One region of the Paenibacillus sp. FSL H7-0735 genome, then DNA from elsewhere that is predicted to be linked to it. Evidence: riboswitches for the same ligand, from Rfam matches in the RefSeq annotation. Region 1 holds a riboswitch; the other holds the start of a gene.

Region 1 (4,736 bases):
TATAATTTTAAATGTATATGATAAAAACTACATTAGTCCCTAGAGGACAGAAAGGAATTCTCCTTGAGTAAACCTAAAAAAAGTCCAAATGTTCCCCAGTTGAGCAAACAAGAGAAACGACGGGTAGAACAGGAGCAACAGAAGCAGAAAACGAGAATTTTAGTTATTAGTTCAATAGCTGTAGTAGTTATCATTTTTGTTGGATTGTTTATGTTAGCTTCGAAAGATGCAGCAAAGAATGTCTCTACAGGAGAACCGGTAGAATTCAATTACAGTGAGCTACCTAGGATTGGTAATGAGGATGCACCTGTTAAGCTTGTTGAATTTGGCGATTTCAAATGTCCAGCTTGTTCCCAGTTTGCTGGCTCCATGAAACCGAAAATTGTTCAAGATTTTGTCAACGAGGGAAAAGCAGCTCTTTACTTTGTAAATATGGCTTTCGTTGGTCCTGACTCTGAGACAGCTTCACTAGCTGCATTGTCTGTATACCATCAGAATAAGGATGAATTCTGGAAGTTCTATGATGCTGTATATGCGCAGCAAGGGGATGAGAGCGACGAATGGGCCACTGAGGATTTCTTGATAAGCCTTGCTGAAAAAGAGAAATTAGCGATCGATTACGATCTTTTGCGTAAAGACATCCAAGAGAAAACTTATGCAGATGAGCTGAAGAAAGACATTCAGTTGGCAACTGACGCAGGCGTGACAAATACGCCTTCGCTCTACATTAATGGAGTGAAAACGGCTGAACCTTTCGATATTGAAGCGATTACATCTGAAATTAACACCGCCGCAAAAGCAGTGGAGGCAAAGTGACAAAATTCCTATCTTTTTGCAAGCGTAACTGCCTCTATCTGGCCTGGTTTGTCTCTTTGGTTGCTGTAGCTGGTAGCTTGTATTTAAGTGAAGTCTTGAAATATGAACCTTGTAAGCTTTGCTGGTTTCAGCGGATTTTTATGTATCCGCAGTTATTTTTGTTGGGAATTGCCACTTTCCGTGGAGATAAGCGCATCATTCCTTATGTGCTTCCATTAAGTTTGATTGGTGGCAGTATCTCAATCTATCATTATGCGGAACAGAAGATTCCAGCGTTAAGTAAAGTTCTACCTTGTACAATTGGTGTTCCTTGTAATAAAGATTACTTGAACTACTTCGGATTTATTACGATTCCTTTGTTAGCTTTAATCGCTTTTGCTCTAATTAGTCTCCTTCTTTGGTATGGACGTAAGGAAGAAGAAATGATTGAAGTAGATGCAGAGGAGAGCTTAGGATTTTAGTTTTCGCTTTGGAAGTTACAAAAAAGCTGAAAAGGTATTAAAATCACGGGCTAGAGGGATAATTGAAGATAATGAAAGAGAGCATCCAATAAGACGCTATATTTGAGCTTATTGGATGTTTTTTCATTCTTTTTTCATTTTTTTCAACGCTTTACTGTAGGCACTTTGTAGACTAATATTAGACCTTGTGAGAAGTTGAATATGCGCTGAATTTTCTTAGGAAAAACGGGGGAACCAAACTTGGCATTCATGCCAATGGGGTGAATCGGAACCGGGTCGAACAGACCTGTACCGTAGGGCTATAACCACAGCCCGAATCCGCCAGCTAACCTCGTAAGCAAGGTGGGAAAATGACCATGCATAAGCATGCGGATCATTTCCGTATGCTTATTTTTGTGTCTGCATTTATGAAATCCACCGATGAAAACAGCGCACGGAAATTCCGTTTCAGCTCCCAAAGAAAGGAACTGTATCCACCATGGTAAGCAAGGTAAAACGACTATTGATCGGACGTCCGATGAAGTCGAATGAACTCGATCATGAAAAGTTATCCAAGGTTAAAGCACTGGCTGTCCTGTCTTCTGATGCGCTCTCGTCTGTAGCCTACGGAACGGAACAAATACTGATTGTACTGGTGGCTGCCGGGTTTACTGCCATCTGGTATTCCCTGCCAATTGCATTAGCCGTATTGGGCCTGCTGGCCATCCTGATTTTATCCTATCGGCAGACGATTTTTGCTTATCCGCAAGGAGGCGGAGCTTATATCGTAGCCAAGAGCAATCTTGGTATTCCGACAGGGCTGCTCGCTGGGGGTTCATTATTGGTGGATTACATTCTTACCGTAGCGGTTAGTGCCTCGGCAGGGACGGATGCGATCACATCGGCTTTTCCAAGTCTTCATAATCATACTGTTCTCATCGCTGTATCTGTTATCGTTCTATTAACAATCATTAATCTTCGCGGAGTGACTGAATCGGCTTCGTTCATCGCAATTCCAGTGTATTTGTTTGTGGTTTCGATTGTTGTTCTGATTATCTCCGGTATCGTTAAATATGCAATGGGTGGCGCGCATGCGAATGTTCCTGAAATAGGCAGCGCCGTATCTAATGTAAGTTTGTTTCTACTATTAAAAGCGTTTAGCTCTGGTTGTTCAGCCCTAACGGGGGTTGAGGCCGTATCTAATGCGATCCCAAACTTTAAAGCACCGGCTGAGAAGAATGCAGCCAAGACGCTAATGATCATGGGACTTATCCTTGGCTTTATGTTTACCGGAATCACTGTGCTGGCGTATTGGTATGGTATTGTGCCAGATGAAAAGGCTACGGTTGTCTCTCAGATCGCTGAATCGACCTTTGGCCGTGGCGGATTGTACTTTTTCATTCAAGGGATTACAGCAGTGATTTTGTTCTTGGCAGCTAATACAGCATATTCAGCGTTTCCGCTGCTTGCCTTTATGTTTGCAAAAGATAAATATCTGCCACACGCATTTATGGTCCGTGGTGACCGCCTGGGCTTCTCAAACGGCATTATTTTTCTAGGAGTTATGTCTATCATACTTGTGGCTGCATTCCATGGGAATACGGAAGGTTTGATTCCACTTTATGCGGTAGGCGTGTTCATTCCTTTTACCTTATCCCAACTGGGGATGATGGTGCATTGGATCAAAACAAGACCTGCTGGATGGGTGAAAAGATTTGTTGTAAATACCATCGGTATGCTGACTACATTGACGATTACGCTTATATTTATCATTACTAAATTCTCGAGCGTATGGATGGCATTCATTTTCTTACCTGCTGTAATGTTCGTGTTCCACCGTATTCATAAGCACTATTTGAACACTGCGGATCAACTGCGTATATGTCCGGCTACTGATAAACCTATAATTAAAGGAAGTACTGTAGTTGTTCCTGTTGCAGGGGTTACACGTGCCGTATTACATTCCATCAGCTATGCGAAGTCTCTAACAGATAATGTTGTTGCTGTGTATGTAGGCTTTGATGAAGAAGACATTCATAAGATGGAGCAACGGTGGGAGGAATGGAATCCAGGCGTACGCCTGATTGTACTTCGCTCCAGATATCGTAGTATCATTCGTCCGTTAGTGAAGTTTATCGATACGGTTGAGTGGAAGACAGCTGCGACGGATCACATCACGATTCTGATTCCACAGTTTATTACCAAACATTGGTGGCAAGCCGTGCTTCATAATCAGACCAGCTTTTTAATCCGCTCGTATCTAATGAATCAAAAGGACGTTGTAGTAGCGACTGTCCCTTATCATTTAAATAAATAAGTAGAAGATTAAAGATGAGGTTATATCCGGAACGTTCGGAATATAACCTCTTTTGTATTTTATATGAAGGAAATTGTTGCAAATCCACAGAATTTGAAATTTATATGTTGACACAGAGAATGAGAATCAATATCATTTAAAAGTGAAGCAGAGGTAAAGGTCACCTTTGAATATCAAAGCAGTTACATATAGGAGGGTTTTTAATGTTTTGGCTTAACAGAAAAAGATCAGGAAGCATGAAAGTGACAATGAGCGGACTAATAGTGATGACGCTATTACTTTCCGCTTGTGGTAATAATAATGCTGAAAGCTCATCAAATGCAGGAACAGCGCCTACAACAGCTCCTACAGCAGAATCTACAGAGGCACCTGCTGCTCCTAAGACATTAACAGATGCAATGGGCCATGAAGTAACGATTCCGGCTAATCCACAGCGCGTCCTGGGTTCATATTTGGAAGACTCATTGGTAACTCTGGGTGTAACTCCAGTAGCTCAATGGTCAGTTACAAATGGCGTTCAGGATTATCTGACCACTGAATTGAAGGATGTTCCTACAATTAGTTACGATCTTCCGTTAGAGGCTGTAACCAGCTTTGCTCCGGATCTTATTATCATCCCATCGGAGTCTTCTGTTCAGAACGGGATTTACGATCAGTTGAATAAGATTGCACCCACTTATGTAATTGGGGATGAACTAAATCAAGATTGGCGCAAATCTTTGCTCAAGATTGGTGAGATTTTGAACAAAACCTCTGAAGCAGAAAAAGCCATTAAAGATTATGATGTTAAAGCAGCGGCTGCGAAAGAACAGCTTGCAGGAGCTATTGGACAAGAGTCCGCGGCTATTCTATGGTTGGTGCAAAAAAACTTCTATATTGTAGACGAAACCCGCAGCAGTGGTGCTGTATTATATACAGACCTTGGCGTAAAGCTGCCTAACTTAGTAACAGAGATCCCAGTAGGAACAAGAGCAACTTGGAATCCGATCTCGCTAGAGAAGCTTTCTGAGCTGACCGCAGATCATATTTTCCTTGTAAATAGTGATAAGACTGAGGGTTCGGAGATCCTAGATAGTGCAATCTGGAAGGGTATCCCAGCTGTAAAAGCTGGAAATGTGCATGAAATGAGCTCAACAAGCAGCTGGCTTTACAGTGGTGCGAAC
Region 2 (4,736 bases), on a different contig from region 1:
ATTGGATTACCTATTAAAGGTGTGACTGGACCTCAAGGGCCACAGGGACCACAGGGACCTCAGGGGCCGCAAGGATCTCAGGGGGTTCCGGGAGCAACGGGAACTACAGGGGCAGGGCTGCAAGGAATTGTTGCTTTTAATCCTGCATTAAGCCCTACTTATCCTGCCGGTCAAGTAGTAACCTTCAATGGTAGTACCTATATAGCTACTGTTGCGGGACCAACGGGAACACCTGGAAGTTCACCAGATTATTTATTAATTGCTGGGGGCTCCACAGGCCCCCAAGGACCTCAAGGCCCTCAAGGAACACCGGGACTTCAAGGACCTCAGGGGCCGCAAGGGGTAGGGCTGCAAGGGATTGTAATCTTTAATCCTGCACAAAGTCCTACTTATCCAGCAGGTCAAGTAGTAACCTTCAATGGCAGCACCTATATTGCTACCGTTTCTGGACCTACTGGAATACCCGGGAGTTCACCAGATTACTTGTTAATCGCTGGTGGCGCGATGGGACCTCAAGGACCACAGGGTGTGCAGGGGATTCAAGGGCCAACAGGTGCGCAAGGACCAGCAGGTCCAGGCGTAGGAGCAACTGGAGCGACTGGCTCGACTGGCGCTGCAGGCTTGGCAGGCCCTGCTGGTGCAACGGGCGCGACTGGCGACCCCGGCGCGGTCGGCGTTGCCGGAGCTACGGGTGCAACGGGTGCGACTGGTGATCCCGGTGCGGTCGGCGTTGCCGGAGCTACGGGTGCAACGGGTGATCCCGGCGCGGTTGGAGCTACTGGCATTACCGGAGTCACTGGTGCAACCGGTAACGGTGCAATTATTCCGCTGGCATCCGGAGGACCTATTATTATGACCACGGTTTTAGGTGGTTTGGTGGGAACAACAAGCCTTGTAGGCTTCGGAAGTTCAGCCACAGGCATTTCTCTTGTTGGCGGTAATGTTGATTTAACAGGTACTCTCCTTGGACCGCTTATCAACTTTGCATTCTCGACTCCTCGTGCAGGAGTGATAACATCCCTTGCTGCTTATTTCAGTAATACCATAGCTTTATCGCTGCTTGGTACTACAATAAATGTAACAGCACAGTTGTACCAATCGGCCACACCAAATAACACATTTACTGCTATTCCAGGGGCATTAGTAGCGCTCCCACCTATCACAGGTACTATTAATCTAGGAACTTTTGTCAATGGAATTACAAATGATATCAATTTTGCTGTAACACCACAGACACGTCTGCTTATGGTATTCTCAGCCACTGCTACAGGCCTCACCCTTGTAAATACAGTCACTGGTTATGCAAGTGCTGGCTTTACGATTGTATAATCATTAAAACAAATTCAAAAAAAGGCATCTGCCATTCCTTCTAAGGAGTGACAGATGCCTTTTTGGTAATATGCGGTACAATTACTTGATCTTTCGGACTCAAATGCCGCTATTCGTTAATTTATCCCTGTTTAGAGAGATCATCGGACCTGAGAGGCGCTATTGGGCAGAAATGGTGCTCAATAGCGTCTATTTTGTACAAATAACGCCTATGGGGTCCAATAGCAACTCAAAAATAGGAAAATATTGCAAATAAGAGCGCTTGAGTCCGATAGTCTGTCAATGCCACTCCCCGCTCTTCTTCTCTCCTACTCATGTCCGGAGGCTGAATCCCTATTACCGAAACCTTCCTTTCCTTTGGTCTCGATCAGGAGCTGCAGATACGCTGCTTATTACACCTCCTTCTATACACTTACAATCACTACTTAGAGTCTACTGTTTCTTTCCCACGTCGGATGAGCTGCTTACTATGCCTCCCTCTATACACTTACCTTAACTACTTAGGTCTACCGTACTCTCCCACGTCGGATGAGCTGCTTACTACGCCTCCTTCTATACACTTACCTTCACTACTTAGGGTCTACCGTTCTTTCCCACGTCTGATGAGCTGCTTACTACACCTCCTTCTATACACTTACAATCACTACTTAGGGTCTACCGTTCTCTCCCACGTCGGGTCAGCAGCTTATTACGCCCCTTCTATACACTTACCATCACTACTTAGGGTCTACCGTTCTTTCCCACGTCTGATGCGCTGCTTACTACGCCTCCCTCCATACTCTTACCATCACTACTTAGGGTCTACTGTTCTTTCCCATGTCGGGTGAGACGCTTACTACGCCCCTTCTATACTCTTACCTTCACTACTTAGAGTCTACTGTTCTTTCCCATGTCGGGTGAGACGCTTACTACGCCCCTTCTATACTCTTACCTTCACTACTTAGAGACTACTGTTCTTTCCCACGTCGGGTGAACTATATTTGATGCTGTGGTAGGGTAGGGACATTAAGTGGCGTTCTAGGTACAATATGCTTGTAAATGTTCAACATCCACCGGTTAGTAAAATACCAAAGGCTGGCTCATTCGTAGATTTCACTACTGATGAGCCAGCCTTTAGTTAGATATCCATTATATTAGGGAAATCCTCCCTAATATTCATCGATAATCGCTTTAAAATAAGGTTTTTAGGGAAATCCTCCCTAAAAATTCTTGCAAATACCCATTTATGGCTAAAAACACCCTATTATTAGGGAGGATTTCCCTAATCCACGTTCTAGGAGCCATAATTCCCTTCACTTTAGGGAGAATTTCCCTAATCCACGTTCTAGGAGCCATGCTCTCTATCACTTTAGGGAGAATTTCCCTAATTCACGTGCTAGAAGCCATAATCCCCTTCACTTTAGGGAGAATCCCCTAAAGTTCTACCCAGAAAGACGTCCCATAGCCAGCTCATGCTCCCTGGCTATGGGACGCCTTTTTCCACTTAAACGCTTCGCTTGTAAAGGTCTCCCTATAGATCAGCTAATCTGCTGACTGCCCTGCTGCTTCTCTAAGAAACGTTGAAGAATCGCATTGAATTGCTCCGGCTGGCATAGATTACTTGGATCTAATGCGTTCGGAATAATCGCCAACTGCGCATGTGGCAGCTGAGACACCATTTCCTTCATACAATTCACTCCAAATTCATTAAAGTCCCCTACAATACATAAAGCAGGACGTTTAAAAGCCTTTAAGCATCTGGTGTAATCAACATGGCTTGTAGCCAGTCTTTGCCGATATAGCTCCCGGGGACGTTTGTCCAGCAGCCCTCTTCTAATCTCATTGTAGGCCAGACTCCAGCGCTCTCGGTACATCATCCGAATCGAAGGCAACACCAGCTCGCTTGGGAGATAATACATTAGCAAACTGCAATATGCTGCCATAGTTTGTATTTTCCCTACAATTGTTGATCCGTGAGTCCTACAGAAGCTATCCGCGACCACAATGGCTTTCACACGCTCAGGATATTGTTTGGCAATATGCTGAACGACTAAGCCACCATAGGCGATTCCTACAAAAACTGCTTCACGAATACCTAGGTCATTCAACAGCATAATCAAATCCAGACATTGCGTCTCAATAATCTCATGTGGGGCCTCCAGCAGTTTACCAGACTTGCCATTCCCCCGTAAATCGCACAAAATCACTTTATATTTATCGGAAAAATACTCCAGCTGTGGTTTGAACATACTGTGTGTTAATCCATGTCCATGGATAAACACAACCGGAGTGCCAGTTCCATTGATTTCATAATAGAGCGAAGTTCCGTTCAGTTTAGCGATAGGCAAAGGTAACACCTCTTTCATAATAAATTCTACGTCTATATCTGCTTAAAAACGCAGCAAAAAACCACAGAGGGATTCTCTGTGGCTATTCATCACTAAACACGCCATTCATCCTCTCTCCATACGCTTACGAGGTTAGCTGTCGGATTCGGGCAGTGAGAGTTGCCCTACCTGCAGGGATGCATGTTATGCACCCGGAACAGGATTCACCCCATAACCAGTGCCGACTCTCACATCGGCTGCCAGTTGTTGGTTCCCCCGCTTTCCAGAAACGGAAATTAAGCGGATTGCTTATGTAATTGTAAATTTAAGATAATTGTCAGTTCTGAGATGAATCATACTCTTGTAAGGTTTGCTTGTAAAGGAGGGCTCTGGTCAAAATAATGTTGAAAGCAATGCTTTTCATTTCATATTGAGCATACTCTTCATTTTCTCTTTCTTTTGCTCTTGTTTACTCGTTTTATTTAAGAAAATGGCTCTGAACCAAGCCAAACGGAGGTTAAAACACCAGTACTTTCTATATAAAGGCCATCCTTTTCACTGGAGATATGAAAAAAGCTAAGCAGAATCAGAGGTATTCCCCTGTCCACTTAGCTTCCTCTTACAATACTATGGCTACAAAAGATCGGCGTTTTTCAATGCATGCTCCCAGCTTGGAAAAAAGAACAGCGCACTTCTCATAAGCTCAGGATCGCTCTGCTTTACTTGTTTTTTACTGATCGAGCTTCCGTCGCTTTGCAGCTTTTTGATCCGACTTAATACTTCATCAGCCTCCAAAGGAATTTCCATTGAAACACTCCTTTCTCAGTGACCTGTTTCCCTTCATTTTCTCCATAATATGTTTATTTATTCCGTACTCTTTATTTCCCCAGATTAAACCATCTGATAGATGGGTTGTTCAGCAATGAACCGGTTAGAAAGCATGGGATATTTGTCTGCTAAGATTTCAGCTAAATATTTCATCCCCGGCGCTTCACTCTCCGCATGACCTAACATGATGAGCGCTTTAGATCTGCCTTGGTGCCCTGCATCCCGCACATATTCCGGAGTCTCCCACTCTGGTCCCTCTCCAGCAATAATTAA

The links. A riboswitch is a leader RNA that binds a small molecule or an ion and turns the genes downstream of it on or off. The one in region 1 is predicted to bind cyclic di-AMP.
Region 2: linked by a shared signal. The riboswitch ahead of NSS82_RS30100 (alpha/beta fold hydrolase) and the one ahead of NSS82_RS18035 (APC family permease) in region 1 are both predicted to bind cyclic di-AMP.

Annotation. Positions count from the first base shown of each region.
Region 1 covers NZ_JBBOZH010000001.1:3,980,864-3,985,599, reverse strand. The annotation lists gene NSS82_RS18045 (DsbA family protein) at 100-816, shown strand; gene NSS82_RS18040 (disulfide oxidoreductase) at 813-1,277, shown strand; cyclic di-AMP (ydaO/yuaA leader) riboswitch at 1,472-1,631, shown strand; gene NSS82_RS18035 (APC family permease) at 1,756-3,573, shown strand; gene NSS82_RS18030 (iron-hydroxamate ABC transporter substrate-binding protein) at 3,777-4,736, shown strand, end outside.
Region 2 covers NZ_JBBOZH010000002.1:569,872-574,607, forward strand. The annotation lists gene NSS82_RS30095 (exosporium glycoprotein BclB-related protein) at 1-1,329, shown strand, start outside; gene NSS82_RS30100 (alpha/beta fold hydrolase) at 2,847-3,674, opposite strand; cyclic di-AMP (ydaO/yuaA leader) riboswitch at 3,762-3,948, opposite strand; gene NSS82_RS30105 (hypothetical protein) at 4,269-4,442, opposite strand; gene NSS82_RS30110 (Nif3-like dinuclear metal center hexameric protein) at 4,527-4,736, opposite strand, start outside.